DNA from 3 places in the Caulobacter sp. GW821-FHT05F04 genome. Region 2 is predicted to be linked to each of the others. Evidence: riboswitches for the same ligand, from Rfam matches in the RefSeq annotation. Region 2 holds a riboswitch; each other region holds the start of a gene.

Region 1 (7,352 bases), on a different contig from region 2:
TAGGGCGTGTAGCTGGTCAGGAATTCCGACCGCTGGATGATGTGGTCGACCGTGGCGGGCACGTGGTGGCGATAGGCGCCGGCCCCGCAGAAGAACGGTCCCTCCCCCGCCGAGCGGTTGCGACGAGCCAGGCCGGCCATCTCGCGCTCGACCTCGATCTCGCCGGCGTGCAGCGGCAGGTCGACGGTTCCGGAACGCTGGGCCGAGGCCGGCACGTCGATGAACAGGTCGTCGATCGACTTGACGCCGATCGCGCCGAGCATCTCGACGCGGTCTTCGGGGGTCAGGGGGAGGTAACGCATCTTTCGGTCCTTCTCCCTTCCCCCTCAATGGGGGAAGGGGCGGGGATGGGGGGTGTCTACGGCGGTGGAGCTAGAGCGTGCTCAGGAACGCTTCGTACGCGTCGCGGTCCATCAGGGCGTCGACCTCGGCCGGGTTGCTCAGCTTGATCTTGGCGAACCAGCCGCCGCTTTCCGGCAGGGCGTTGACGGTTTCCGGCGCATCGCCCAGCTCGGCATTGCCTTCGACGACCTCGCCCGACACCGGGGCGTAGACGTCGGAGGCGGCCTTGACGCTTTCGACGACGGCCAGTTGCTCGCCCTGCTTGACGACCTTGCCGGCCTCGGGCGTCTCGACGAACACCACGTCGCCCAGCTGCTCGGCGGCGTAGGCGGTGATCCCGACGGTGGCCACGTCGCCCTGGACGATGACCCATTCATGATCTTTGGTGAAACGCATTGCCTGGGCCCTTGATTAGAGTTTGCGGACGTAACGGTTGGCGACGAACGGGGTGGCGACCACTTCAGCGGCGGCGGCCTTTCCACGAACGATGACCTTGAGCTTCGTCCCCACGGCCGCATAGGCCGGCGGGGCGAAACCGATGGCGATGGGGAAGCCCAGGCTGGGGGCGAAGCCGCCGCTGGTCACCTTGCCGATGACATTGCCCGCTTCGTCGGCGATCTCGGCGCCTTCGCGGGCCGGCGCGCCTTCCAGCACCTTCAGATTGACGCGGACGCGCGACAGCTCGCCGGCCAGTTCCTTGGCGATCCGGGCCGCGCCCAGATAGTCGCCAGCCTCGCGGCGCGACTTGCCGACCGCGAAGTTCAGACCGGCCTCGATTGGCGAGACCGTCTCGTCCAGGTCATGGCCGTACAGCGGCAGGCCCGCTTCCAGGCGCAGGCTGTCGCGCGCGCCCAGGCCGATCGGCTTGACGCGCTCGTCGGCCAGCAGGGTGTTCCAGATGCGCTCGGCGGCGTCGGCCGGGACCGAGATCTCGTAGCCGTCCTCGCCCGTATAGCCCGAGCGAGAGATGATCGCGTCGACGCCGAAGGCGGTCAGGGCCAGCGTGTCCATGAACACCATGCCGGCGGCTTCCGGAACATGAGCGGCCAGGACGGCGGCGGCCTGCGGACCTTGCAGCGCCAGCAGCGCGCGGTCCTCCAGGCGGGTCACCGTGGCCTCGCCGGCCAGGGCCTCGGCGATGATCTTGTAGTCGTTGTCCTTACAGGCGCCATTGACCACCACGAACAGGCCGTCGTTGTCGGGGCGCGCCGTCATCAGGTCGTCGATGATCCCGCCCTCGGCGTTCAGCAGCACGCCATAGCGTTGCTTGCCGGCCTTCAGGCCCTGGTAGTCGGCCGAGACCACCTTCTCGAAGCTCTTGGCCGGGTTCTTACCGCGCAGGCGCGCCTGGCCCATGTGCGAGACGTCGAACAGGCCGGCGTGCTCGCGGGTCCAGAGGTGCTCCTTCAGCACCCCGTCCTTGTACTGCACCGGCATCGAGTAGCCGGCGAACGGCACCATGCGCGCGCCAAGCGCCACGTGGGCCTCGTACAACGGGGTCTTCTTGAGGTCTTGATCGGACACTGGACAGGCTCCAAGCGGGGTCGGCGACGGGACCGGCGTCCGCCGGCAAGTCGCCCCCGCTGTCCCTTGGACCTGAGAGATTCCGGCCTCGCCCCTCTGCCGGACGGGTTTGGCCTTGCTCCTTCGGCGAGCCGCCCTTTCGGGAGGCCTCTTTCCAGCGTTCCTAAACCCGCGCGGTCCTTTTGCCTGAGCGTTTCCGGGGCGGTTGCGCCTTCGGCCTCGGGAGCGAATCCCGATGTCTCCCGCGAGGGTCTTCGGGGTGATGCGGGAGGCGGCCGTGCGAGTCAAGCACGGCCTGCCACGTCAGAGGCCGATGCCCCCAAACCAGTCGTCCTCGCCGATCGGCGGGCCGGGCGGGATGACGACCTTGGCCTTGCCTTCCTCGATCAGCCCGGCCAGGCGGTCGCCGCTTTCATCGGTGACGACACCAGCCAGGGCGCGAGCCTGGGCGCGGTCGGCGGCGTCGCTTGCGGTCACGGCCTTGAGGCCCTTGCCCCAGTCGGCCAGACGCGCGCGGATCACGGTGGCCGCGGTCGGGGACAGGTCCTTGTCGCCCAAGGCGTTGGCCAGGTTGACCACCATCCTCTGGCGGACGCGACGCGCCAGCTCGGCTTGGCGGCCCGTCGCCTTGCCATCGAAGGCGGCGAAGGCCAGGGCCTTGTCCAACAGCCCCTCGACACCCGGCTGGGCCGGATCGCGGCGCTTGGCCTCCATGAGACGGTTCAGGCGCGCCGGCGCGAACAGGTCGCCCCAGACGAGGTCGGCGGCGACGTCGGCGGTCGCGGGGAGGTCGAAGACCGGCCCCTGGCCGAAGGTCTCGACATCATTGGCCTTGTCGGCGCCCTGCGACTGGCCCGAGGTCAGGACATCCAGGGTCTTGTCGGAGAGGTCCAGCGCGGCGGGCGCCAGCGTCCTCAGCAGCGCGTCGATGGCGGCGGCCTGGCGGGCGGGCGGAACGATCTTGCTGGCCTCCCGGCCATCGCCCTCGGCGGCGTAGGTGAAGTCGACGCCGCCGACCAGCTTGGCCGTCGCGTCGACCTGATAGCGATGGAAGATGTAGATCGGCACGATCACGCGGCGCAGATCGGCCACCGACCCGCCCTTGGGCAGGTTGGCCAGGCCGAAACGGTCCAGCGCGATCTTGCGCACGGCCATCAGATGGTCGAGCTCGACGACGGGGTCGGAACCGTTGTCCCAGACCGCGCCGACCGGATGCGGCGTGTCCTGCCCGCGCGCATCGTCGTCGGAGACATAGCGCAGGCCGTCGGCCTGGCTCTTGTCGGCCTTGGCCTTCAGCCAGGCCTTCTCGTCGACGCCGGCCGGGGCGACGCCATACAGCCAGTCGATCACGAACTTGTCCCAGGCGCCGATCCCGCGCCCATAGGCGTCGGAGAAGTCCAGCTGGCCGCCCTTGATGGCGATCCTCGGGGCCGGATAGTCCATCACCGAGGCGCGGTCGCCATAGGTGCTGGCGGCGAAGTTGTGCTGCAGGCCGATCGAGTGGCCGATCTCGTGCGGCGACAGCTGGCGGATGCGGGCCAGCGAGATCTCGATCGGATCGTTGGGGCCGCCCTTGCCAGTGGCCGCCGCGCCTTCCAGTCCCTCGAAGATCAGCCGGTCCTGGCGGACGCGCTGCGAGCCCAGCAGCACGTCGCCCTTAATGATCTCCCCCGTGCGCGGGTCGACCACCGCGTGGCCATACGACCAGCCGCGCGTCTGGCGGTGCACCCAGTTGACGACGCTGTAGCGAGCGTCCAGCGGGCTGACGCCCTCGGGCAGCAGCTCGACCTTGAAGGCGTCGATGAAACCGGCGGCCTCGAAGGCCTGGTTCCACCAGCGGCCGCCCTCGATCAGCGCCGAGCGCACCGGCTCGGGCGCCGCGCGGTCGACATAGAACACGATCGGCTTCTTGACCGGCGAGCGGGCGGCGGTCGGATCGGTCTTCTCCAGCCGGAAGCGATGGACCAGCCGATAGACCAGCGGCTCGCCCAGCGGCGCGGAATAGTCGGCCACGGTGTGGTCGATCACGCCCACGCGCGGATCGTTCTGGCGCGGCTGATAGCCCGGCTCGGGCAGGGCCACGAACGAGTGGTGCAGGGCCAGGGTCACGTTGCGCGGGTCGGGGACGATGCCGCGAACCTCCGAACCCGGATCGTCGCCGACAAAGGTCTCGACCGCCTCCAGCTCGACGTTCAGCGGGAAGACGTTCACCGCGCCGGTGTCGGCGTAGGACAGGCCGTCGTTCAGACGGAAGTCGCCCTGCTTGCCGCGCTTCAGCGTCTTGGCGACGCCCTGGGCGTCACGGGTGAGGAAGCTGGTCACATCGACCAGAAGGCCCCCGTCCGGACTTTCAGCCTCGATGGCGTTCGACCAGACGCTGGAGACCGGGAACGAGTCGGCCACCGCCTTCTGCTCGTCGACCGAACCCCGCGCGGCCGAGAAGCCCCAGTTCTCGAACTGGGCGATGACCTTGCCGCCCACGCGGTGGAAGGCGATGATCTGGGTGTCGCCCGGCGCCGAGCGGTCCAGACCCGTCGGGTTCGAGCCCAGACCCGACCGCAGATAGGTCTGGTAGATATAGCGCCCCGCGATCCCGTCCGCGCCCGGCTTGGGCAGCAGCACCAGGATCTTGCCGTCCTTCTTGTCGACGAACACCGGCAGGAGGCCGTCCTTGCGTTCGAGGCCGGCGGTGGCGTCGGCGTACTTGTCGGTTTTGGGCTTGGCCTTCTCGGCGAAGGCCGGCGCGGCGATCGCGCTGACGCAGGCGCTCGCCATCAACATGGCGACCACGGACTTGTTCATAACCCCTCCCGACACACGCAAGTGCGGCCGGGACTGTCGTGCGCCCTCGCGGCGATTGCAACCGCCGCGAGGGGCTCGAACCCTACATCCGTTCCGGCGCTTCGATGCCGAGCAGGTCGAGGGCCAGCACCAATTGGCGCAGGGTGGTCTCGGCCAGGCTCAGGCGCGAGGCGCGCAGTTCCTCGGTGTCGGCGCTGACGATCGGGCAGGCCGCGTAGAACTTCGAGAACGACTGAGCCAGCTTGTAGGCATGCTCGGCCACGAAGTTGGGGGCTTTCTTGTCATAGGCCTCCTGAAGGGCGCCCTCGAAGGCGTCCAGCAGCATGGCCAGGTCCCGTTCGGCAGGCTCGCGGATCACGATGCGACCGGCGACGGCGCCGGCCTCGGCGGCGCGGCGCAGCACGCTCTTGATACGCACCGACTGGTACAGCAGGTACGGACCGGTCTTGCCCTCGAAGCTGGTGAAGCGGTCGAGGTCGAAGACGTAGGAGGTGCCGCGGAAGTTCTGCAGGTCGGCGAACTTCAGGGCCGCGACGCCGACCTTGTGGGCGGTGTCCTCGAACTGCTCTTCGGTCAGCTCGGCGCCGAGGCCGGCTTCGCGCAGGCGCTCGCGGGCCTTTTCGCGGGCCATCTCGATCAGGTCGTGCAGCTTCAGGACGCCGCCGGCGCGGGTCTTGAAGGGCTTGCCGTCCGCACCGTTCATGGTGCCGAAGCCGATGTGCTCCAGCGAGCCCTCGGCGGCGTAGCCGGCCAGGTAGGCGGCGCGGAACACGGTCTCGAAATGCAGGGCCTGGCGCTGGTCCACGCAGTAGAGGATCAGGTGGGGGTCGAACGACTTGCGGCGGTCCAGGATCGTCGCCAGGTCGGTCGTGCCGTACATGGCCGAGCCTTCCGACGACACCACCAACAGCGGCGGCACGTCCTGCTTGTCGCCCTCGCGGGCCACGCGGACGATGCGGGCGCCCTGGTCGTCGACCAGCAGGCCCTTGTCCTCCAGCTGGCGGACCATCGGCTCGATCAGGTCGTTGACGTCGCTCTCGCCCTTCCAAAGGTCGAAGTCGACGCCCAGGGCGTGGAACTCGCGCTCCAGGGCCACGCGGCTGACATTGACGAAGTGACGCCACAGCAGGCGATAGCCGAAGCGGCCGTTCTGCAGCTCGGCGGTGGCCTTGCGGGCGCGCTCCTTGAACGCCGGATCTTCCTTCTGGCGCACCGAGGCGGCCGGATAGATGCGGTCGAGGTCGGCCAGGGTGATGCGGCTCTCGAACTCGGCCATCACCTTGGCCTCGTCGGCGGCGCTGAAGCCGCGCGGAGCCTCGGGAAGCTTCTGCATCAGGGCGTTGATGAACGCGTCCTCGTCCATGATGGCGCTGATCAGCAGGCCCATCTGGAAGCCCCAGTCGCCGAAGTGGGCGTCGCCCACCACGTCATCGCCGCGGAAGCGGTACAGCCGCTTGACCGACTCGCCGATGATCGAGGCGCGCAGGTGGCCCACATGCATCGGCTTGGCGACGTTCGGGCCGGCATAGTCGACCAGCACCCGGCGCGGGGTTTCCAGCAGCTGAGCGCCGGCGCGATCGTCGGAAGCGATCTCGCGGGCGCGGGCCGACAGGGCCTCGTCGCTGACGCGCATGTTGATGAAGCCGACTCCGGCGATCTCGACCGAGGCCAGGCGCGGGTCGCCCTTCAGGATATCGACGACCTGCACGGCGATCTCGCGCGGATTGCGCTTGGCGCTCTTGGCGGCCGCGAGGGCGCCGTTGCACTGGAAATCAGCCAGGTCGGGACGGTCGGAGGCGGTGACGCGTCCGAATTCGGGAGGCAGTCCGGCGGCCTGGAAAGCGGCCGCGGCCGCCTCGCTCAGGGACCGCTTCAAATCGTTCATTGCTTGGTGGTGTTCCCTGCTTGCCCAGCTTGCTGAGCCTGTGCGGCCTGACCGGCATTGACGCGGAAGCGCTTGCCGTCACGGTTGAAGGCGGCCATTTCCGGGGTCACGTCGAAGCCCAACAGGACCTCGAAGTTGCTGCCGCTGACCTTGTCGTCGGCGCGCGGAATGGTGATCTGCTCGATCGTGTCGGTGGCGTATACGCGATCCTTGCCGGGCGCGAAGGTCACCGGCAGGTCGAAATATTCCTTGGCGATCACGGACTGGTTCCGCTCGGTGACGGCGACCCAGTAGCGATAGACGTGCTTGTCGCCCTCGGCCTGCGGGCCGCGGCCCAGCTGGAACAGGGCTTCGATGCGGATCCTGATCGGCTCGTTGGCCTTGTAGGCGCAGCCCGACGAGATGCTCTGGATCTCGCCCGTGAAGCCGGCCTGGTTGGCGGCTTCCTTGCCGTCCTTGAACTCGACATAACGGCTGGCGTCGTACAGCACCTTCACATAGGGGCACGGGCCGGCGTTGCGCAGCTGCTGCAGCGGCGCCTTGGGCTGGTTCCACTCCTCGTCGCGCTTCTTCTTCTTCGCGGCGCCGCTGTCATCGTCGGGGCCGCCGCCCTGGCCGCCGCCGGGCCCCATCTGCGCATGAACAGTCGTCGCCGTCGCGACGAACGAGACGGCCATCATGGCGCTGAGGGCGAGCGGAAGAATGCGGCGCATGAAACGTCCGGTTCGAGAAAAAGAAGAGCCAAGCGGGACCATGCAGCCCCTTCGGCGTCATGCAGCCTGATAAAGGCATATGCGTG
Region 2 (7,352 bases):
AAGGCCCGAAATCATGTCTGTTCAGGCCGACATCAGCCACCGACCTAGTTGCCCGTAGAGCCAGCCAGCGTCTTCGCCCACGCCTCAGGCGACAGTTCTGGCCCCGCATAGGCGGTGGCGAAGTAGGTCTTGAGGTCACCGGCGAAGGGCCAGTCAGACCCGGCGACGAAACGATCCGGACCGATCCGGCGGATCAGGGCGGCCATCCGGGCGCGGTCCTCGGGCGTCGCATTGTCCTTGAAGACCTGGGCCAAGTCGAAGCGGACGTTGCGGACGCGACCCGGGTCCTTCTCGAATGTGTTGGCGAAGGCGCCCAGGGCGTTCAGCGTCGCAGCGTCGATCCCGCCCCAGCCCGCCGCGTGGGCGATGACCACGGGCCAGCCGCCGGCGGCCGGCAGCACCTGGTCGATGAAGGCTTCGACGTCCCGCGCGCCATAGTCGGCCGCGCTGGTGCGCATGTGGATCATGATCGTCCAGCCATTGGCCGCCGCGGCACGGAAGACCGCCGCCAGCTTGGCGACCTGCGCGGGGTCGCGCAGGTCCACGCCCGAGTTCGTGAGGTGCAGCTTCAGGCCGGTCACGGCGCGGTCGCCTTTCCAGTGGGCGATCTCCGTCAGAGCGTCGGGCGCCGTCGGATTGACGCTGACGAAGGCGGCGAAACGATCGGGCCGGCTCCGCGCCAGGGTGACCGTGAAATCATTGGCCTCGCGGACCACCCCGGCGGCGTCCTGCTGGGGCGGGCCCAGAGGGCTCTCGGCCAGATAGGCCGTCGACATCAGCCAACCCTGCCTGATCCCCGCGCCGTCCATCGCCTTCAGGGCGTCGGCGGCGGTCAGGGGCGCGGTGAAGCGCGGGTCGCACGGGCTCTTGCGCTTGGGGCTGGCGCAATAGGCCGGCAGGATCTTGAGGATCGCTGGCGAATGGACGTGCATGTGGTGGTCGATCGCCGGTCCCGCCCAGGCCCGGCCGGCCGAAAGCAGCAGCGCCAAGGCCGTCGCGCGACGCAAAAGGGTCGACAAGGTCCTACATCCTTCCAAGGAAAGGCGCGGAACCTCGGCTCCGCGCCCTCGCCCGTCCTACTGGCCCAGCAGGGTCTTTCGCCAGAACATGATGCTGGTCCAGAAGTAGTAGTCCTCGTTCTCCTTCTTGCGGAAAACGTGACCCTCGTTCTTGGCCAGCACGTGCCAGACCGAACCGCCGTTGGCGCGGACGGCCTTGATCATCTGGTCGGCCTCGGACGGCGGCACGCGCGGGTCGGTTCCGCCCGTGGCCACCAGCAGCGGCGTGGTGATCTTGTCGACGCTGGTCAGCGGCGAGATCTTCATCAGCTGTTCGCGCTGCTTGGGATCGCGCTCGTCGCCGTACTCCACCCGGCGCAGGTCGCGGCGATAGGCCTGGGTGTTCTCCAGGAAGGTGACGAAGTTGGAGATCGCCACGTAGCAGTTGGCGCCCTTCAGACGCGGGCTGTAGTGCGTGGCCGAGGCGTAGCACATGTAGCCGCCGTACGAGACGCCGTTGACGGCGAAGCGGCTGGCGTCCAGGGCCGGGTCCTTCTCCAGCGCGTCGAGGAAGGCGCCGATGTCCTTGACCGAGTCCTCGCGCTTGAACGGGCCGTTGTCGAGATTGACGAACCGCGCGCCATAGCCGGTCGAGCCGCGCACGTTCGGGAAGAACAGCGCGATGCCCAGCTCGTTCAGAAGATAGTTGTTCCCACCCAGGAAGTCGGGACGGGTCTGGCCTTCCGGACCGCCGTGGATGTCGACGATCAGCGGACGCTTGCCGGGGAACTTGGCCGGGTCGGGCTGATAGAGGAAGCCCGAGACCTTCTCGCCGTCGAAGCTGGCCACCTCGACCAGCTTGGGCTCGACGTTCAGGCTGGGATCCAGGCCGCCGGTCTCGCTGTGCGTCCACTGAGTGACGGCCAGGGTCTTGGGGTCGATCGAGAAGGCGTCGCCCGGCACCTTGGCCGAGGCCATGCTGAGACCGATCTCGCCCCACGGGGCGATATCGATCGCCGCGCCGATGCTGTAGGGGATCACGCCGGCCGGCAGGCCCGTCACCGGGCGCACGACGCCGGTGGCCAGATCCAGCACCCGCACGCGCGACACGCCGGCCTCGTTGATGGCGTAGACCGCGAACGAACCGTCCGGCGAGACGGCGAAGTCGCTGACGTCCCAGCGCGGTTCCTTGGAGACCGGGACAAAGCCGCCCTTGCCGTCCAGCTTGCCCAGGCGCTGGAAGTCCGAGTCCTTGCTCGAGGTCAGCCAGACCGAGCCGTCGCGGGCGTACTTCGGATCGACGTACGAGACCTTGGCCTTGGGATCGGTCAGGGGCTTCATCTTGCCGCTGGCCAGGTCCAGTTCGTAGACCATGGCCTCGTTGACCGACATGCGGTTCAGCACGAGCGCCTTGGCGCCGTCCGCCGAGAAGTCGGCGATGTTCCAGCCGCCGCCGGTGACCTGGGCGACCAGGCGGTCGGTCTTGGGGTCCTTCGGATCGACGACATAGAGGTCCATGTCCGCGCCGTTGCGGCGCGACGAGGCGTAGCCGACCCGCTTGCCGTCCGGCGACCAGGCCCCGAACCAGTTGCGGCTCTTGCCGTCGGTGATCAGGCGCGGACGGCCGGCCTCCAGCACGTAGAGCTGGTAGAACTCGTCGCCGCCCTTGTCCTTCTGGATCACCAGCGTCCCGCCCTTGGGCGACAGGGCGGCGGCCAGGATCGGCTCGTTCTCGAAGCTGATCTGGCGGCGGTCGCCCTCGGGCTTGGCCACGACGTGGACCTGATCGGAGCCGCCGAAGCGGGTCTTGATCAGCATCGAGCGGTCGGCGGCGTTCCAGCCCAGGAAGTTGGCGTGGCGCGCCTGCAGATACGGCGCGGCGGCCGCGACCAGCTCTTGCGGAATGGCCGGCGCGCCATCGACGACGATGGCGGCGGGCGGCGCGACGGTCTGGGCCGCCAAAGGCGTGGCCAGCGGAGTCGCGACGGCGGCGGCCAAAAGGGCCAGCGCCAAGGCTTGACGAGAGATCATCTGGAGAATGCCTCTGAAGAAAGGGGGAGCGCCGCCGGCGGGGGGAGCTAGGGGAAGCAACCGGCGGCGCGATGTCGGGCGGGCTTAGAAACGCATCCGCGCGCCGACGGTCACATAGCGACCGATCACGTCGTAGTAGGGCGAGTACAGCGACGAGACGGGCGGGTCCTTGTCGAAGAGATTGGTCGCGTTGGCGTAGAGCTCGACCTCATGGCCCATGACCTCGGGCAGCTTCGCCTGAACGCCCAGGTCGACATAGGTGTAGGCCTTGATGTGGCCGTTCACGAGGTCGACCGTTCGGTTGTACGTGCCCGGCGAGATGTAGCGCGCCCGCAGGTTGGCGCTGAACACCTTGCCCGACCAGTCGAGCGCCGCGGTCATCCGGCTCTTGGGCGTGCCCAGGCCGAACGAATAGCCTTGCGACTTGACGTACTCGATCTTGCTGACGCCGTCGTTGGTGGTCAGGCTGTTGACCCAGGTCATCAGCCAGCGGGCGCGGATGCGGCCGGGCGCGTCGGGGATCAGGCGGTCGAGATTGGTCGCGTACGAGATCTCGGCGTCGACGCCGTCGGTCTTGTAGTTGGCCAGGTTGACATAGGTAGAGACGATCCGCGAGATCCCGCCGGTGGCGTCGCGGGTGACCCGCGAACACATGTCGGCATTGCCGTTGGCGCAACGCGTGACGATGTCCTGCGCCGAGACCGTGGTGATCACGTTGTCGATGTCGATGTCGAAATAGTCGACCGAGATGTTGAAGCCCGGCAGGGCCGGCGGCGAATAGACGAAGCCGGTCGTGAAGGTCTTGGCCGTCTCGGGCGTCAGGTTCGCATTGCCGCCGCCATTGGTCAGCACGTAGACGCTGGAATTGGTCTTCGGGTCGACGATGGTGTTGTAGCCGGTCGTGCTGGTGGTGAAGAGTTCGTTCAGGTTGGCCGAGCGGATGTCGCGCGACTTGGTGATCCGTCCCCGGAAGCCCGGGAAGAACTCGTTGGTGGCGCCCAGCTTCCACGACCAGATCGAGCCGGTGGTGTTGTAGTCGGAGACGCGCGCGGCGGCGTTGATTTCAAGTTTGTTGAAGACGGGCACGTCGCGGACGACTGGCACCAGCACTTCGGCGAAGGCCTCCTTGACGCTGTAGTCGCCGGCCATGGCCGAGAAGCTGAAGGTGGTGAAGGCCTTGGCCGCGTCCAGGGCGCCGACCGTGCGATTGACCGACTCCTTGCGGGCCTCCGCGCCGACGGCGACCGAGACCGGGCCGGCAGGCAGGCTGAAGGGCTCGCCGCGCAAGCTGAAGCCGCCGACGTCCAGCTTGCTGGTCTCGCGCTGGCTGGGCGTACCGGTCACATAGTCCAGCGCCGCCTTCGAGGGCGCGCCCTGGCCGAACAGGTTGATCGGCACGCAGTTGGTCGAGGCGTTGGTCAGGGCGACCCGGCAGATCGGCTGGCCGGTGGTCGGGCTGATCACCGAGTCGACGGCGTTGGCGTAGTTCTGGGTCAGGAAGAACCCAGGGGTGTCGATATTGTTCTCGTTCTCGCCGTGGCTGTAGTAGGCGCTCCAGCGCCAGCCGTCGCCGAACGCGCCGTCGAACGCGATAGTCCCCTGGGTCGAGACGCGCTCGAAGTCGATCGTCGGATAGGCCTCGGTGTTGAAGCGGCCCATGGTGAACGAGGTCTGTCCCGCCGCCGCCAGGGCCGACTTCACCGCCGTCGGCAGATAGGCGTTGTCCGACTTGATCGTCAGGTTGCCGCGGTTGTGGTCCCCGAACCAGATGTAGTTGTTCCACATCCGTGAGCGGCGCAGCTCGGCCGTCATCTTGATCTTGTCGGTCAGGTCGTAGGTGACGCTGGCCATGGCGGCGTAGCGCTTCTGCGGCGTGACGAGGGGCGAGAGGTCGTCGTTCGAAGGGCCTTCGCCGCCGACCGAGTTGGTGCCGATCACCGTGCCGGCGTTGAAGGTGCGCAGGCTACCGTCGGGATTGAAGGCCTGGCCCTTCAGCACGCCCGACATGATCAGGCCGCCGTAGGCCGCGTTCGAGAAGCCGACGTTGGGGGCCAGGATGAAGCGGCCCGCGCCGTTCGACACCGTGGCCCAGCGGCCGATGTTCGGCCGGCTGTTCTTCGGGATGACCCCGTCATTGTCGATGTACTCGCCGCCGATCACGAAGTGGCCGCGGCCGTCGGCGAAGCTCTTGCCCGCCGCCGCCTCGAGGCGGACCTGCTTGGCGTCATGGTACGAGGACTCGCCCGCCTCCACGCCCAGCTTCAGGCCGGTGAACGTGCGGTCGATGCTGATGTTGACCACGCCGGCCACGGCGCCGGAGCCCCAGGCGGCCGAAGCGCCGCCGGTCACGACGTCGACGCCCTTGGTCAGGACGCTAGGGATCAGGTTCAGGTCATTGTCGCCCGAGAAGCGGCGGCCATCCAGCAGCACCAGGGTGCGGCTGATGCCGAGGCCGCGCAAGTCGACCGGGGCGTTGCCCGCGCCCGTGTTGGTGCCGGTGGTCTGGGCCGAGGTCGTGGCGCGGAACTGCGGCAGGTCGTTCAGGGCCGCGGCGATGTTCGGACGGGCGCCGACGCTCAGGTCCTGGGCGGTGACCCGCACCGTCGGGGTGGGCGCCTCGAAGCCGGCGCGGTCGATGCGCGAGGCCGTGACGATGATCTCACCGACGCTGGTGTCGTCGGTCTTGGCGGCGCCCTGGGCGGCGTCCTGGGCGAAGGCGGCGCCGTGCAGGGCCAGGACGGCGGGAACCAGGCTGCAACCCAGCAGCAGTCCCCGGCGAGTTTGGCGTGAAAGAGTCAAGGTAAGATCCCCTATGTTTCAGCAGTCGACAGTCGCTCTCTCCCGCGCGCCCGCTTGTTCGGTCGCGTCGGTCGCGGCGCTCGGAAAGACGTGCGCCTTCCCGGACTCCGCCAGGCGGTTCCTCTGCCCCCGCTGTCCCTTGGCCTGAGAGATTCAGACGCGGTCGCGCCCTTGCTCCTTCGGCGAGGCCGCTCACTTGTGGAGCGGTCCTGCTTTCCAGCGTCCTCGTGCTCTGCGGTCCCTGTTGCCTGAGCGTTTCCGGGGCGGTTGCGCCTTCGGCGTCGGGCTGACCCGATCTCTTCCGCGAGAGCCAGGCCAGTACGACCGGCTCGCCCCATCGCGTCAAAGCGTCGAAATCCGGTACAATGTTGCCCGGCGCGCGATGAGGACGAAAGGAATCCCCCTGAGCTCAACCGGTGGGCACGACGCGCGTTCGTCCGTCGCCGCGCGATCCGCGAAGGTGACAGGTCGGTGACAGCTTGGGCTCATCGAACACAGCGGCAAAAACCGCCAAGCTTTCGTGAAACTGTCCGAAAATGATGATTTTTCAGGCAGATTTTGATCTATATTTAGGCAACATCAACGGTCGCGGGCGGCTTTCCAGCGCGCCAGCAATTCGGCGCGCCGCCCCTGGTCGAAATTGGCCAGTAGGGCGGGACCGACACGGATCGGCCGGCCGGCCGCGCCCAGCGCCGGCGCGCCGCCGGCGGGACGGATCGGCGTCAACCTGGCCTGGGCCAGTCGCCTCTGCCCTTCGTCCGACATCAGATAGTCCAGAAACAGCCGGGCCGCCTTCGGATGCGGCGCCGAACGGGTGATGAAGGCCACGCGCGAGAGCGACAGGTGATAGTCGCTGGGCACGACATAGCCGATGTCGGCGTTGCGATGGCGCGCCCACCAGTCGGCGTAGAAGCCGTTCATGTCGTAGGCCAGATCGTGCGCGCCCGACAGGCTGGTCAGCAGCGGCGCGCCCGGGACGAACAGGCCCGGCTCCGATTTGGCCAACGCGTCATACAACGCCCAGGCGTCCGGATAGGCCTGCAGGTCGCTCGACAGGTACATGAACCCGACCCCACTCTTTTCGGGGTCGTACATGGCGATCTTGCCGCGCCAGCGTTCGGGGTCGGCGCGCAGGGCCGCCAGCAACTCGGCGTGGCTGCGCGGCACCTCCGACTCCTTCAGCGCCTTCCTGTTGTAGGCGAAGACGATCGGCTCGGCCGTCACGCCGAAGCCCTGGTCGCGCCAGACGGCCCAGGCCGGCAGGCCCTTGGCCTCCGGACTGCGATAGGTCTGGGCGTAGCCGTCGTTGATCAGCTTGACCTGGATGTCCATCGACGAACTCCAGGCCACGTCGGCGACCGGCGCGCCCGCGTCCGTCTCGGCGATAAGGCGCGCCTGCATCGGTTTGGCGGCCAACTCGACGAAGCGGACCTTGATCTTGGGAAAGCGCTCGCGGAAGCCCTCGCCAATCACCTGGTGGACATCGGTGTTGAGATAGACGACGAGCTCGCCTTCGCGCTCCGC
Region 3 (7,352 bases), on a different contig from region 2:
CCAGGCCGCCCATCGAGTGGCCGATCACGATCGGCGGCGTCTCGCAGGTCTCGATCAGGCGCGCGATCTGGCGCGCGTAGTCGCTCATCGAGACACCGGCGGCGCTGCTCTGGCCGTCATGACCGATCAGGTCGGGCGTCAGCACGCGATGACCCGCCGCCTCGAACGGCGCGCGGAAGGCGTCGAAGGTCCAGCCGCCGCAGAAGGCGCCGTGGACCATGATCACGGGTGCGCGCATGAACGCCCTAAAGAAACCCCGCCGACGAAGCAGCCGGCGGGGAGCAGCCTACACGCTCTACTTCGCCTTGGGCGAGGTTTTGGCGGCCGTCTTTGTCGCAGGGGCTTTGGCGGCGGCCTTGGGCGCGGCGGCTGCTTTCGGAGCAGCGGCCTTCGGAGCGGGGGCGGCCTTGGGAGCGGCAGCCTTGGGCGCGGCCTTGGCGGCGACCGGTTTCGCGGCCGCGGCCTTCGGAGCGGCCTTCGGCGCGGCGGCCTTGGCGGGAGCCGGAGCGGCCTCGGCCTTCGGCTTGGCGGGGGCCTTGGGCTTGGCGGCCGGAGCGGCCTTGGCGGCGGGCTTCGGCGCGGCGGCGGCCTTGGCCGGAGCCTTGGCGGCTGGAGCCTTCGCGGCCGGCTTCGGCGCGGCCTCGGTCTTGGCGGGCGCGGCCTTCGCCGGCGCCTTGGGTTTCGCCTCGGCCTTCGGCTTGGCGGCGGCCTTGGGAGCCGCCGCCTTCTTCGGCGCGGGCTTCTCGGCCGCCGGGGCGGGAGCCGCCGCCACCGGGGTCGGCGCGGGCGCCGGAGCTGGAGCCGGAGCCGGGGTCGGTTCCGCCGCCTTCACGGGCGCGGGCGTCGGCGCGGGTTCGGGCGGCTTAGCCGGAGCCGGAGCCGGAGCCGGAGCCGGAGCCGGGGCGGGCGCGGGGGCCGGAGCCGCCGTCGTGGCCGGGGTTTGCTTCTTGCCCGTCAGCCAGGCGATCACGTCGTCGAGGATCTTCATCGTGTTGGGCTCGTCTATGAGATAATGGGCGTTGTTGGGATAGATCTTGAGGTCGGCCTGCGGGTACTTGCGGCCGAGGCGCTGGACGTCGTCCAGCGGCGTGGTGCGGTCCAGGGCGCCGGCATTGATCAGGATCGGCACGGTCACCTTGGTTTCGTCGACATAGGCGGTCTTGTGGACGTCCTTGTGCGGCCAGGCCAGGTCGGCCAGCGCCTGGCCGCTGTCATAGACCATCGTCGCGTAGAGCGCGTCGTGACGCTCGGCCGGCACGGCGTTCATGACGCCGAACTTGAAGCCGGTCTTCCACATCTTGCCCGCCCGGGTCTCGGGTTTGGATCGGAGGGCCATGTTCAGGAAGGTGAAGACCGGAGAGAGCTTGGGCTTGCCGCGCGCATCGGCCGGCGAGGCCGGGGCGAACAGCACCAGCGCCGACGCGTGGCCGGCCTCGGCGACCTTCTGGGCGATCAGCCCGCCCATCGAATGGCCGAAGACCAGCGGCTTCTTGCCGGTCTCCTTGGCCAGGGTCTGGGCCAGGGCGCTCATCTCGGCGACATAGTCGGCCAGAGAGAGGCCGACCAGACCCGCGCGCGGACCTTCGACCGTGCGCACCGCCGATCGGATGGTCGGCGCCTCCACGCGATAGCCTTCGGCCTTCAGCCGCGCGGCGACGGGACCCCAGACGTCCCCCGCGCAGCCATAGCCGTGAATCAGCAGGACCGTATTCGCCATTCGATACTCCCCAGCGCGGGAGATCAGCCGCCGCGCGCGAACTCCTGGAACGCGGCGACCACAGCTTCGTAGACCCCGCGCTTGAAGGGTACGATCAGTTCGGGTGCTTCGTCGAGCCTGCCCCATTTCCAGGCGTCGAACTCGACGTGCGCGTCCGCTTCCAGATCGATCTCGGCCTCGTCGCCGATGAAGCGATAGGCGAACCAGACTTGCTTCTGCCCCAGCCAGCCGCGCGAGCGCTTCTCGTTGGCCAGCACCTCGGGCGGAAAGTCGTACGTGATCCAGCCTTCGGTGCGTCCCAGAAGTTCGACGGAGCTGACGCCGGTCTCCTCGGCCAGCTCGCGCCGGGCGGCGGCCTCCAGGTCCTCGCCTTCGTCGACCCCGCCTTGCGGGAACTGCCAGTTGTAGGGCGGGGGCTGTTTGTGGCGGCGACCCAGCCAGACGCGGCCGTCCGGATGGAACAGGACGACGCCGACGTTCGGTCGGTGCTTGGGATGGTCGAGCTCGGTCATGCCGAGCCTTTTTCCACGAGTTCTAGCGGTGCGCCAGGGCTGACGCCGGGGCCAGCTGCATGCCGCGCGCCTGCAGGCCGGCGGCCCAGATACGCACCTGGTTGATCGTCACCGGATAGGCGAAGCCCGAGCCCAGCGCCTGTCCGCGACCGGCCGCGCCGGTCTCAAGGGCCTTGAGCTGAGTGTCGATGGCGCCGGCCGAGAGCTCGTCGTCGATCACGCGGTCGGCCGAGGCGCGCGGGATCGGGCCGGCGCGGCGGGCGGCCAGGCCGTCGTCGACGAAGGCCAGGCCCCGCGACTTGAGCACGCCGTTGAAGGTGGCCATCGCCTGGTCGTTGTCGACGAAGCGGGCGCCCAGATAGTTCGACAGGCCGAAATAGCCGGTGGCGCGCGACATCAGCCATTCCAGCTTGCGCACGGTGTCTTCGGGCCTGTTGGCGGCGATCAGGGTGTAGGGACCCGGATCGTTGGCCGGATAGTCGGCCGGCTCCATCGGGGTCTCGAGCAGCACCTCGTGGCCATGGGCGCGGGCCAGGTCGATCCAGCCCTGCAGGCCCTCGGCATAGGGCGCGAAGGACAGGGTGATCTCGCCCGGCAGGGTCTCGATCGCCGCGCGGGTGGTCTGGGCGTTGAGGCCGAGCCCTCCGATGACCATCGACACCTTGGGGCGGCCGTTGGGCGTGAAGGGGCGAGCATAGGCCTCGGCCGCGGTGCGGCCGTCGGCGCCGATGATCGGCAGAGGGCCGCCGCCGGGGCCCGGCGCGGTCAGGCCGGCGATCGGGGCCTGGGCCAGGCCCGGGCCCTGCTGGATCGGCGGCAGGTTCTGCAGGCCCTCGGCGGCCGGCGCCTTGCCCTCTTCGGGCTTCACCGGGGCGAAGGGATTGGCCGACAGGTCCAACTGGCCGGGCGCCAGTTCGGCCCCGTGCGGATCCTCGCCGCCCAAGCCCTCGCGCCAGCCCTCCGGCGCGTTCTTGGTGGCGCCGATCTTGGTCAGCTCCAGGCGAATCACCGGCGAGCCGGCGTGCGGGTCGCTGGTGATCAGAACCAGCGTCGCCAGCGAGGCCAGGAACAGGCAGGCCGCGCCGCTGGCGCCGATGAAGGGATTGCTGACCGCGGCCATCAGCTTGGCGCGCAGGTCGCCGGACCCGCCCGGAGCGGGCGCGGCGGCGGCATAGGCGGGCTTACGCGAAAAGGATACGGCCATGACCTCTTAAGGCTAGCGGGCAAGCTTCGAATATATGGTTAACGAGGTATGGCCGTATGGCGTTCTGATGACCTTCTGGCCGCGGCGCGGCGACGCGGGCGCCGCTGAAATTGGCGTTTTCTGCAATCGCCGCAGGCGTTGAACGCTGAGTGCGGTCACGGGCGGTCTGATCGGTTGACGGGCGCGGCCCCGGCTCCTTCCCTGGAGTCCTCTCGCGGGAGAGATCGGGCCCCGGCCCGGCGCTGAAGGCGAAACCGCCCCGGAAACGCTCAAGCAGAAGGACCGCGCGAGATGTTGAACGCTGGAAAGCAGGGCGCGTAACGCCCTCGCCGAAGGAGCAAGGCGACCGCCCGTCCATCGGAGGCGGGGCGCTGAATCTCTCAGGCCCAAGGACAGCGGGGGTGCGAAGGCGAGCCGTCCCGGCCCGCTCAGACCCACGCGTGCGCCAATGCAGATCTAGGTATTTCCATATCGATATAGCCAAATGCAATGAACGCGATCGTCGTGCACGACTTTCGTGAGATATCTGTTAGATATATAATATGAATATATTCAAAGTGTTCATAAATCGAACATGGATGCGTAACGTTTCCACTTTGTGATTATGTGGATGCGATCCGAGAAATTCTTAGTTTACCTGCGATGAGGCGTTGATGACGTTGCCCTGGTCAAAATGATCGGGGATAGTCATGACCACTCGCATACCTGCACACGCCGCCGTTCGTCTTAGGGCGCTGCTGCTCGCCGCCTCGGTTCTGGGAAGCGCCACGCCGGTCCTGGCCCAGGAAGCCGACAAGGCGGCCGAACTGGAAACCGTCGTGGTGACCGGAAAGCGCCTGTCGGAAGCCAGCGTCGCCATCGGCACCGACCACGCCACGGCCACCGTTTCGATCACCCGCGAGGCTCTGTTGTCCGCGCCGGCGGGGATCACCGGCCTGAAGATGCTGGAGAGCCTGCCGGGCTTCAACGTCCAGGCCAACGACGCCCTGGGCATGTACGAGTTCGGCAATTCGGTCTCGGTGCGGGCCTTCAACTTCCAGCAGATCGGCTTCCTGCTGGACGGCATCCCGATGGGCCGCAGCGACCAGTTCGGCGGCAGCCCGATCTATCGCTATGTCGACAACGAGAACCTGCTGCGGGTGACCGCTTCGGCCGGGGCCGGCGACGTCGCCCTGCCCAGCTATGCCTCGCTGGGACCCATCGTCGACTACTTCACCCAGGCCCCGTCGGAGGAGATGGGCGGCGCGATCAGCCAGACCTTCGGCAGCGACGACCTGCGCCGCACCTTCCTGCGCCTGGAATCCGGCAAGGTGGGTCCGCTGTCGGGCTATGTCAGCGGTTCTTGGATCAAGGGCGACCTGTGGCGCGGCCCGGGCACGATCGATCGCAAGCACTACGAGGGCAAGCTGCAGTACGACCTGCCCAACGGCGGCGACATCAGCTTCCAGACCGTCCACAACGATTATTTCGACTATGACAGCCCGTCGATCACCAAGGCTCAGTACGCCGGAACGGCGGGCGACGTGTTCGGCCGCCAGGGGCGCTATTTCGCCTATCTGGGCGCGGTGCCCACCTCGGTTCCGTTCGGCACGCCGCTGTCGATCCCGACGGGCAGCTTGCCGGAAGCCGTGGCGGGGGTGCCGTACTCCAACGCCAACTACGCCCAGTACTACAAGTTCGCGGTCAACAAGCGGAAGGACCACCTGTACGGCCTGACGCTGAACACGCCGATCACCGACAACTTCGACCTGACCACCACGGCCTATTACGAGGACAAGGGCGGCTACGGCGTCTCGCCCGAGGCCTATTCGACCTCTAAGTCCAGCTATGACGCCGAGGTCGGCAAGGTGGCCGGCATCGTCGCCCCGCGCGGCATCCAGTACGGCCTCTCCGGCATCGACGGCATCCGCAAGGGCGTCACCGCCAAGGTCGCCTGGCGCCTCGGCTTCAACAAGATCGAGGCCGGCCTCTGGCTGGAGAACGACGACTATCACCGCACCCAGAACCGCTACAACGTCGAGAACGGCAATCCCGACGGCAAGCCGCTGTTCAACGAGCGGGTCCACGCCCAGCGCGACTACAAGTCGCTGCGCGAGACCAAGCAGTTCTTCGTCAAGGACACCGTCACCCTGCTGGACGCCAAGCTGAAGCTGGAGCTGGGCTTCAAGGCCACCGACATCGACTACAAGATCGCCGGCTATCGCAATCCGTTGGACTACATCAACGGCCGCCACCCGATCCTGAAGGACAACTGGAAGGACAGCTTCCTGCCCCAGGTCGGCGCGGTCTACAGCGTGACCGGCCGCGACCAGATCTTCGCCTCGTACTCCGAGAACATGGCCCTGCCGCGCGGCGCCGACGACATCTTCTCGGCCGCCAGCCCGACCGTCGCCGGCCCCGATCCCGAGACCTCGACCAACTGGGAGCTGGGCTACCGCGCCAACCACAAGACGTTCAACGCCTCGATCGTGGCCTACCAGACCGAGTTCAAGAACCGCCTGCAGGCCTTCGCCTCGCTGGTGCCCGGCGGCGGCGGCACGACCGAGACCTTCTACCAGAACGTCGGGGCGGTGAAGGCCAAGGGCGTCGAGTTCAGCGGCCAGTGGAAGCCGGAGATCTTCGCCGGCAAGGCCTATTTCAACGCCAACGTCTCGTACAACGACGCCAAGTTCCAGGACGACGTCCTGAACTACCGCGCCAGCACCACGGCCGCGCCGGCCACCCTGGCCGTCGCCGGCAAGAAGGTGCCGGACTTCCCCGACTGGGTGTTCCAGGGCGGCGTGACGCTGGAGCCGTTCGATGGCCTGCTGATGAACGTCTCGGCCCGCCACCTGGAGAGCCGCTTCACCAACTTCGTCAACAGCGAGAAGGTCGGCGGCTACACCATCGTCAACGCCTATATCGACATCGGCGACGGCTTCGCGGCCGGGCCGTTCAGCCAGGTCAAGGCGCGGGTCAACATCGATAACCTGTTCGACAAGGACTATCTGGGCACGATCAACACCACGGTGAACACGCCGGCCAGCTTCCGTCCGGCCCCGCCGCGCACGATCCAGTTCACGATCTCCGCCGACTTCTAGTCCCCGCCCTCCGGTCGGCCTCTGCAAAGGCCGGCCGGACCCTTTTCGAGCGTACTCATGACCCGTTTCCTCCTCGCCACGACCGCCGCCCTGGCCCTGGTCGCCGGCGCCGCGCCCATGACGGCCTGGGCCGCCGATCCGGCCGCCGCGCGCAAGCTGCACGAGGGCCTGCTGACCCTCGACACCCACCTGGACACCCCCGCCAATTTCGGCCGGCCGGGCTGGGACATTCTCGATCGCCATTCCGCCGACAAGGACGGCTCGCAGATCGACTATCCGCGCATGGTCGAGGGCGGGCTGGACGGCGGCTTCTTCGCCATCTTCACCAACCAGGGACCGCGCACGCCCGAGGCCACGCGCGCCGCCCGCGACGCGGCGATCATCCGCGGCGTCGAGATCCGCGAAATGGTCGCCAAGCACGGCGACAAGTTCGCCCTGGCCCTGAAGGCCGACGACGCCGAGCGCATCGCCGCCCAGGGTAAGCGCGTGGTCTTCGTCAGCGTCGAGAACAGCTATCCGATGGATGGCGACGTCACCCTGCTGTCGACCTTCTACGCGCTGGGCGTGCGGATCTCGGGCCTGGCCCACTTCAAGAACAACGACATGGCCGACAGCTCGACCGACACGCCCGAGTGGCATGGCCTGTCGCCGCTGGGCAAACAGTTCGTCGCCGAGGCCAACCGCCTGGGCGTGGTGCTGGACGGTTCGCACTCGTCCGACGAGGTGCTGGATCAGCTGATCGCCCTGTCCAAGACGCCGGTGATCCTGACCCACTCGGGCTGCAAGGCGGTGTTCAACCATCCGCGCAATGTCGACGACGCCCGCATCAAGGCCCTGGC

What was found. Region 2 has a riboswitch for glycine ahead of AC07R7_RS11245 (TonB-dependent receptor domain-containing protein). Riboswitches for the same ligand answer to the same signal wherever they lie in the genome.
Region 1: linked by a shared signal. The riboswitch ahead of gcvT (glycine cleavage system aminomethyltransferase GcvT) and the one ahead of AC07R7_RS11245 (TonB-dependent receptor domain-containing protein) in region 2 are both predicted to bind glycine.
Region 3: linked by a shared signal. The riboswitch ahead of AC07R7_RS04760 (TonB-dependent receptor) and the one ahead of AC07R7_RS11245 (TonB-dependent receptor domain-containing protein) in region 2 are both predicted to bind glycine.

What each region holds. Positions count from the first base shown of each region.
Region 1 is NZ_JBWKSF010000002.1:154,933-162,284, reverse strand. Features, by position in the region: gene gcvPA (aminomethyl-transferring glycine dehydrogenase subunit GcvPA) at 1-302, opposite strand, end outside; gene gcvH (glycine cleavage system protein GcvH) at 373-738, opposite strand; gene gcvT (glycine cleavage system aminomethyltransferase GcvT) at 754-1,866, opposite strand; glycine riboswitch at 2,031-2,121, opposite strand; gene AC07R7_RS05250 (zinc-dependent metalloprotease) at 2,170-4,668, opposite strand; gene argS (arginine--tRNA ligase) at 4,751-6,553, opposite strand; gene AC07R7_RS05240 (Tat pathway signal sequence domain protein) at 6,550-7,266, opposite strand.
Region 2 is NZ_JBWKSF010000003.1:530,381-537,732, reverse strand. Features, by position in the region: gene AC07R7_RS11255 (amidohydrolase family protein) at 45-1,019, opposite strand; gene AC07R7_RS11250 (S9 family peptidase) at 1,077-3,029, opposite strand; gene AC07R7_RS11245 (TonB-dependent receptor domain-containing protein) at 3,114-5,828, opposite strand; glycine riboswitch at 5,959-6,050, opposite strand; glycine riboswitch at 6,054-6,142, opposite strand; gene AC07R7_RS11240 (ABC transporter substrate-binding protein) at 6,408-7,352, opposite strand, start outside.
Region 3 is NZ_JBWKSF010000002.1:74,001-81,352, forward strand. Features, by position in the region: gene AC07R7_RS04740 (alpha/beta fold hydrolase) at 1-238, opposite strand, end outside; gene AC07R7_RS04745 (alpha/beta hydrolase) at 296-1,717, opposite strand; gene AC07R7_RS04750 (RNA pyrophosphohydrolase) at 1,741-2,229, opposite strand; gene AC07R7_RS04755 (divergent polysaccharide deacetylase family protein) at 2,252-3,433, opposite strand; glycine riboswitch at 3,725-3,839, shown strand; gene AC07R7_RS04760 (TonB-dependent receptor) at 4,123-6,513, shown strand; gene AC07R7_RS04765 (dipeptidase) at 6,571-7,352, shown strand, end outside.